2 linked regions of the Nitratireductor mangrovi genome follow. The protein of the gene in region 2 interacts with the protein of the main gene of each other region in a pairwise test. Links are inferred from orthologs where the notes say so. Each region holds a gene or a part of one and is shown on either strand. Other genes may lie near its edges. The genes, in order: FQ775_RS18045 and FQ775_RS03350.

Region 1 (3,804 bases), 3.0 Mb from region 2 along the record:
CGTGTCGCGCTCGGGAACGCTGACCTACGAGGCGGTGTTCCAGACGACCAATGCCGGGCTCGGCCAGTCGACCGCGGTCGGTATCGGCGGCGACCCGGTGAAAGGCACAGAGTTCATCGACGTGCTGGAGATGTTCCTGGCCGACGACGCGACGGAATCGATCATCATGATCGGCGAGATCGGCGGCTCGGCCGAAGAGGACGCGGCGCAGTTCCTCAAGGACGAGGCCAGGAAGGGTCGCAAGAAGCCGATGGCCGGCTTCATCGCCGGACGCACGGCGCCGCCCGGACGCACCATGGGGCATGCCGGCGCGGTAATCTCCGGCGGCAAGGGCGGCGCGGAAGACAAGATCGCCGCCATGGAAGCGGCCGGCATCAAGGTGTCGCCGTCACCGGCCCGGCTCGGCACGACGCTGCTCGAAGCGATCAAAGGCTGAGCGCAGCAAATAGTGAGTAGCGAATAGCGAGCAGGGGAACCGCAAATGGCGATGTGAAGAAGCGAACCAGCAAAAGCCTTTTCACCATTCGCTATTCACTATTCGCCAAGAACAAGGAGACGGCGCGAGGGCGCCGGACAGGACCATGGCACGGCAGGATCAGGCCAACGATCAGTTCTCGATCACATCGTTCCTCTATGGCGGCAATGCCCACTATATCGAGGAGCTCTACGCCGCCTATCAGGACGATCCGGCGTCGGTCGACGAGGGCTGGCGCGACTTCTTCGGGCAGCTGAAGGACGACGCCGACGACGTGCGCAAGAATGCGCGCGGGGCGTCGTGGGAGCGCCCGAACTGGCCGGTCACCGCCAATGGCGAACTGGTCTCGGCGCTCGACGGCGACTGGGGCCAGGTCGAGACGCATCTGACCGGCAAGATCAAGGAAAAGGCCGCCAAGGGCGGCGTGGCGCTGAGCGACGAGGAAATCCTGCGCACCACGCGCAATTCGGTGCGCGCCATCATGATGATCCGCGCCTACCGCATGCGCGGCCATCTGCACGCCAATCTCGATCCGCTGGGGCTCGCCAATCCGCTCGAGGATTACAACGAGCTGTCGCCGGAGGCCTACGGCTTCACCGAGGCCGACTACGACAAGCCGATCTTCATCGACCATGTGCTCGGCCTTGAATTCGCGACCATCCGCGAGATGCTCGACATCCTGAAGCGCACCTATTGCTCGACGCTCGGCGTGGAGTTCATGCACATCTCCAATCCCGAAGAGAAGTCGTGGATCCAAGAGCGCATCGAGGGGCCGGACAAGGGCATCACGTTCACCAAGAACGGCAAGCTGGCGATCCTGCAGAAGCTGATCGAATCGGAAGGCTTCGAGCAATTCATCGACGTCAAATACAAGGGCACCAAGCGCTTCGGGCTCGACGGCGCCGAGGCGCTGATCCCGGCGCTGGAGCAGATCCTGAAGCGCGGCGGCGCGCTGGGCCTGAAGGAAGTGGTGCTCGGAATGGCGCATCGCGGCCGGCTCAACGTGCTTTCCCAGGTGATGGCGAAGCCGCATCGCGCCATCTTCCACGAGTTCAAGGGCGGTTCGTTCGCGCCGGACGACGTCGAGGGCTCGGGCGACGTCAAATACCATCTCGGCGCCTCGTCCGACCGCGAGTTCGACGGCAACACAGTGCATCTGTCGCTGACCGCCAACCCGTCGCATCTCGAGATCGTCAATCCCGTCGTGATGGGCAAGGCGCGCGCCAAGCAGGACCAGATCTTCGGGCGCAAGCGCGAGGAGATCGTGCCGCTCGACCAGCGCGTGAAGGTGATGCCGCTGCTCCTGCACGGCGATGCCGCCTTCGCTGGCCAGGGCGTGGTGGCCGAATGCCTCGGCCTGTCCGGCCTGCGCGGTCATCGCGTCGCCGGCACGCTGCATTTCATCATCAACAACCAGATCGGCTTCACCACCAATCCGCGCTTCTCGCGTTCATCGCCCTACCCGTCGGACGTCGCCAAGATGATCGAGGCGCCGATCTTCCACGTGAACGGCGACGACCCGGAAGCCGTCGTCTACGCGGCCAAGGTGGCGACCGAGTTCCGGATGAAGTTCCACAAGCCGGTGGTCATCGACATGTTCTGCTACCGGCGGTTCGGCCACAATGAAGGCGACGAGCCGGCCTTCACGCAGCCGATGATGTACAAGAAGATCCGCTCGCATCCGACGACGGTGCAGCTCTACGGCAAGAAGCTGATCGAGGAAGGACTGCTGACCGAAGGCGAGTTCGAGAAGATGAAGGCCGACTGGCGCGCCAATCTCGAAGCCGAGTTCGAGGCCGGCCAGGCCTACAAGCCCAACAAGGCGGACTGGCTCGACGGCGCCTGGTCGGGGCTCCGGACCGCCGACAATCAGGACGAGCAGCGCCGCGGCAAGACCGCCGTGCCGCTGAAGACGCTGAAGGAGATCGGCAAGAAGCTGACCGAGGTGCCCAAGGACTTCGAGGCGCACCGCACCATCAACCGTTTTCTCGAAAACCGCCGCAAGGCGATCGAGGGCGGCGAGGGCATCGACTGGGCGACGGCTGAATCGCTCGCCTTCGGCTCGATCCTGCTCGAAGGTACGCCGGTGAGGCTCTCCGGCCAGGATTCCGAACGCGGCACCTTCTCGCAGCGCCATACCGTGCTCTACGACCAGAAGGACGAGCACCGCTTCATTCCGCTCAACAATCTGGGACCGGCGCAGGCTCACTACGAGGTCATCAACTCGATGCTTTCCGAGGAGGCGGTGCTCGGCTTCGAGTATGGCTACTCGCTCGCCGACCCGCGCGCGCTGGTGCTGTGGGAGGCACAGTTCGGCGACTTCGCCAATGGCGCGCAGGTGGTGTTCGACCAGTTCATCTCGTCCGGCGAGCGGAAGTGGCTCAGAATGTCGGGGCTCGTCTGCCTGCTGCCGCATGGCTACGAGGGCCAGGGGCCGGAGCACTCCTCGGCGCGGCTGGAGCGCTTCCTGCAATTGTGCGCCGAAGACAACATGCAGGTCGCCAACGTCACCACGCCGGCGAACTATTTCCACATCCTGCGCCGGCAGCTGAAGCGCGACTTCCGCAAGCCGCTGATCCTGATGACGCCGAAATCGCTGCTCAGGCACAAGCGGGCCGTCTCGACCATGGCCGAGATGGCGGGCGAAAGCACCTTCCACCGGCTGTTGTGGGACGATGCCCAGCTTCTGGCCGACCAGCCGATCAAGCTGGTGAAGGACTCCAAGATCCGTCGCGTCGTGATGTGCTCGGGCAAGGTCTATTACGACCTCTACGAGGACCGCGAGAAGCGCGGCATCGACGATGTCTACCTGCTGCGTGTCGAGCAGCTTTACCCGTTCCCGGCCAAGGCGCTGATCAACGAATTGTCGCGCTTCCGCAATGCGGAGATGGTCTGGTGCCAGGAAGAACCCAAGAACATGGGTGCATGGTCCTTCATCGATCCCTATCTGGAATGGGTGCTCGCCCATATCGACGCCAAGCACCAGCGCGTCCGCTATACCGGCCGGCCGGCCGCCGCCTCGCCGGCGACGGGCCTGATGTCGAAACATCTCGCACAGCTGGAGGCGTTCCTCGAGGACGCACTCGGCGACTAGAAACCGCACCGACGATTTGTAGGCAACGGAAGCAAACATCATGGCAACCGAAATCCGCGTTCCCACCCTCGGCGAATCCGTCACCGAGGCCACGGTCGGCAAGTGGTTCAAGCAGCCGGGCGAGGCGGTCACCGCCGACGAGCCGGTGGTCGAGCTCGAAACCGACAAGGTGACGCTCGAAGTGCCGGCGCCGGCAGCGGGCACGCTGGCCGAGATCACCGTCAAGGAAGGCGAC
Region 2 (3,275 bases):
GCGGCTTGCCTGGCACACGAAGGCTCGATTTGATCTCGGCGAAGCCGCTCCGCAACGGCGCGGTCGCCATGCATTACCGGCGCGCGCGCTGAATTGTCACCGTGTCAACGCGCCTTCACGACACCGTCGGGCGGGATACGCTCAGGCGCCGTGCCTTCGTCGGCGGCTATCGCCAGACCACCAGCCCCAGATGTTCCTCGATCGTATCGAAATCACGGTCGTTGTGAAGGTGCGCCACCCTGTAACGACCCGCAGCGAGCCCAACGCGGCTTCGACAAGGCGCAACCTTGGTCCTTCGCGCAAGCCCTGAAGCAACTCGACCAGGATCAGGTCTCCGACGATGGGCTGGTGGTCAGCCAGGACGGCATCGAGCCTTGTCGCGATGGCGTCTCCCGCTCCGCAAACGCCTCGATCCATATTGATGTATCGACGAGCATCAGTCCCGACGCATCGCGTCGAGGTCTCCACATCCAGGCTTGCGGCAGCAATGAACACTCTGCGCCCCTTGCATCAAAGGCGGCTCTCGGCCACAACGCCGCGGCCATGATCACCATCAACGACCTTTCCCTGCGCGTCGCCGGGCGCCTTCTGATCGACCACGCCTCGCTGGCGCTGCCCGCCGGCGTCAAGGCGGGGCTCGTCGGCCGCAATGGCACCGGCAAGACCTCGCTGTTCCGCGCCATCATGGGCGAACTTCCGACAGAAAGCGGCTCGGTGTCGCTGCCGAAAAACATGCGCATCGGCCAGGTGGCGCAGGAAGCGCCGGGCACCGACGATCCGCTGATCGAAATCGTGCTCGCCGCCGACACCGAGCGCGCCGCGCTGATGGCAGAGGAAAAGACCGCGAGCGACCCGCACCGCATCGCCGAGATCCACACAAGGCTTGCCGACATCGACGCCCATTCCGCCGAGGCGCGCGCGGCGACCATCCTTGCAGGCCTCGGCTTCGACGAGGATGCGCAGAAGCGCCCTGCCCGTTCGTTCTCGGGCGGCTGGCGGATGCGCGTGGCACTGGCGGCGGTGCTGTTCGCCGAGCCCGACCTGCTGCTTCTCGACGAGCCGACCAACTATCTCGACCTGGAAGGCACGCTGTGGCTGGAAAGCTACCTGGCGCGCTACCCGCACACCGTGCTCTTGATCAGCCACGACCGCGACCTTTTGAACCGGGCGGTCGGCTCGATCGTGCATCTCGACAAGCAGAAACTCACCTTCTGGCGCGGCGGCTACGACCAGTTCGAGCGGCAGTTCGCCGAAAAGCAGGCACTGCAGGAAAAGTCGCGGATCAAGCTCGAAGCCAAACGCAAGCACATGGAGGCCTTCGTCGAGCGCTTCCGCTACAAGGCGTCGAAGGCGCGGCAGGCGCAGTCGCGCCTCAAGGCGATCGAACGCATGGGCACCATCGCCGCAGTGGTCAACGAGACGGTGCGCCCCTTCTCCTTCCCGGCGCCGGTGCGGCAGGTCGCCTCGCCGATCGTGGCGATCGAGAACGGCGCCGTCGGCTACGCGCCCGGCAAGCCGGTCTTGAAGAACCTGTCGCTGCGCATCGACGAGGACGACCGCATCGCGCTGTTGGGTGCCAACGGGAACGGGAAGTCGACCTTCGCCAAGCTGGTCTCGGGGCGGCTGAAGCTCGAGACCGGGCGCATGACGCTGGCGCCGCAGATGCAGGTCTCCATGTTCGCCCAGCACCAGCTCGAGGAACTGCGGCCGGCCGAAAACGCCATCGAGCATGTTCGCCGCATGCTGCCAGACCAGCCCGAGGCCAAGGTGCGCTCGCGCGTGGCACAGATGGGCCTTGCCACCGAAAAGATGACAACGCCGGCGCGCGACCTTTCCGGCGGCGAGAAGGCGCGGCTTCTGATGGGGCTTTCGGCGCTCGAAGGGCCGAACCTCTTCATCCTCGACGAGCCGACCAACCATCTCGACATCGATTCGCGGCAATCGCTGATCGAGGCGCTCAACGACTATCCGGGCGCCGTCATCATCATCTCGCACGACCGACACCTGATCGAGGCGACGGCCGACCGTCTGTGGCTGGTGCGCGACGGCACGGTGGCGCCGTTCGACGGCGACATCGCCGACTATCGCGGCCTGGTCACCGGCGGGGCAAGCGACAGGCGCGAACGGCGCGAAGCCGACAAGGCCTCGAAGGCGGAGAAGCGGCGCGAGGCGGCCGAACGGCGCAAGGCGATGGAGCCGGTGGCCAAGCAGATCAAGGCGACCGAGGGGCTGATCGAACGCACCCGCAAGCGCATCGAATTGATCGAGACCGAGCTTGCCAATCCCGAGCTCTACGACAAAGACTCCGCCAGGGCAGCCCGTCTCGGCAAGGAACGCTCCGACCTCGCCGACCAGCTCGCCCGCCACGAGGACATGTGGCTGAACCTTTCGGCGGAGTACGAGGAAGGCATGGCGTCATGACGGTGACGGTCGAAAACAGGAACGAAATCACGATCGTGACGATCGACCGCGCCGAGGCGCGCAATGCCGTCAACCCGGCAATGGCGGAGGCGCTGTTCCGCGCCTTTGTCGATTTCGACCGCGACCCGGAACGCAAGGTAGCGGTGCTGACCGGGGCCGGCGGCGTCTTCTGCGCCGGCTTCGACCTCAAGCACGCGGCCGGCGGCATGGACGAGCAATGGTTTGCCGCCCACGACCTCGACCCGGCCTTCGACGGCCATGAAGACCAGCCGCGCAAGGGACCGATGGGGCCGACACGGCTGACCTTGACCAAGCCCGTCATCGCCGCGGTAGCCGGCCCGGCGGTTGCCGGCGGCATGGAACTGGCGCTCTGGTGCGACCTGCGCGTCATGGAGGAGAGCGCCTATATGGGCGTCTACTGCCGGCGCTGGGGCGTGCCGCTGATCGACGGCGGCACGGTGCGCCTGCCGCGCATCGTCGGGCACGGCCGCGCCATGGACCTGATCCTGACCGGGCGCAAGGCGGAAGCGCAGGAATGCCTTGAAATGGGACTCGCCAACCGGCTGTGCGCAGATGGCAAGGCGCTGGAGACGGCGCTGGAACTGGCCACCGAGATCGCCCGCTTCCCGCAGGCCTGCATGCGTGCCGACCGCAAATCGGCGATGCAACAGTGGTCGCTCGGCATGGCGCCGGCGCTCGGCAATGAATGGAAAAGTGCGGCTGCTTTCCGCGCCGAAGGCAGCGAAGGCGCGGCGCGCTTCGCCTCGGGCAAGGGCCGCTCGGGCGACTTCGGCGAGATTTGAACGGCGTGGCCGCCCTGTTCAATCCGACTTGCCGCCCCTGCCCCAGCGCGG

Evidence for each region.
Region 1: the proteins of FQ775_RS03350 (region 2) and FQ775_RS18045 interact in binary tests that used the Escherichia coli proteins (3 or more experiments, as listed by UniProt). The link is inferred for Nitratireductor mangrovi from one-to-one orthologs.

The regions. Positions count from the first base shown.
Region 1 is NZ_CP042301.2:3,688,758-3,692,561, reverse strand. Bases 280-3,769 are described here. They hold FQ775_RS18045 (2-oxoglutarate dehydrogenase E1 component), read left to right. Parts: upstream 280-581; coding sequence 582-3,569; downstream 3,570-3,769. Other genes in these bases: odhB (2-oxoglutarate dehydrogenase complex dihydrolipoyllysine-residue succinyltransferase), read left to right, coding at 3,610-3,769; sucD (succinate--CoA ligase subunit alpha), read left to right, coding at 280-436. In the rest of the region: more of sucD, read left to right, coding at 1-279; more of odhB, read left to right, coding at 3,770-3,804. UniProt on the Escherichia coli protein: E1 component of the 2-oxoglutarate dehydrogenase (OGDH) complex which catalyzes the decarboxylation of 2-oxoglutarate, the first step in the conversion of 2-oxoglutarate to succinyl-CoA and CO(2).
Region 2 is NZ_CP042301.2:699,656-702,930, reverse strand. What follows is about bases 22-2,982. They hold FQ775_RS03350 (ABC-F family ATP-binding cassette domain-containing protein), read left to right. Parts: upstream 22-543; coding sequence 544-2,421; downstream 2,422-2,982. Other genes in these bases: FQ775_RS03345 (crotonase/enoyl-CoA hydratase family protein), read left to right, coding at 2,418-2,982; FQ775_RS03355 (dihydrofolate reductase family protein), read left to right, coding at 22-92. In the rest of the region: more of FQ775_RS03355, read left to right, coding at 1-21; more of FQ775_RS03345, read left to right, coding at 2,983-3,224; FQ775_RS03340 (hypothetical protein), read right to left, coding at 3,243-3,275. UniProt on the Escherichia coli protein: Genetic data indicate it may be involved in ribosome assembly or function.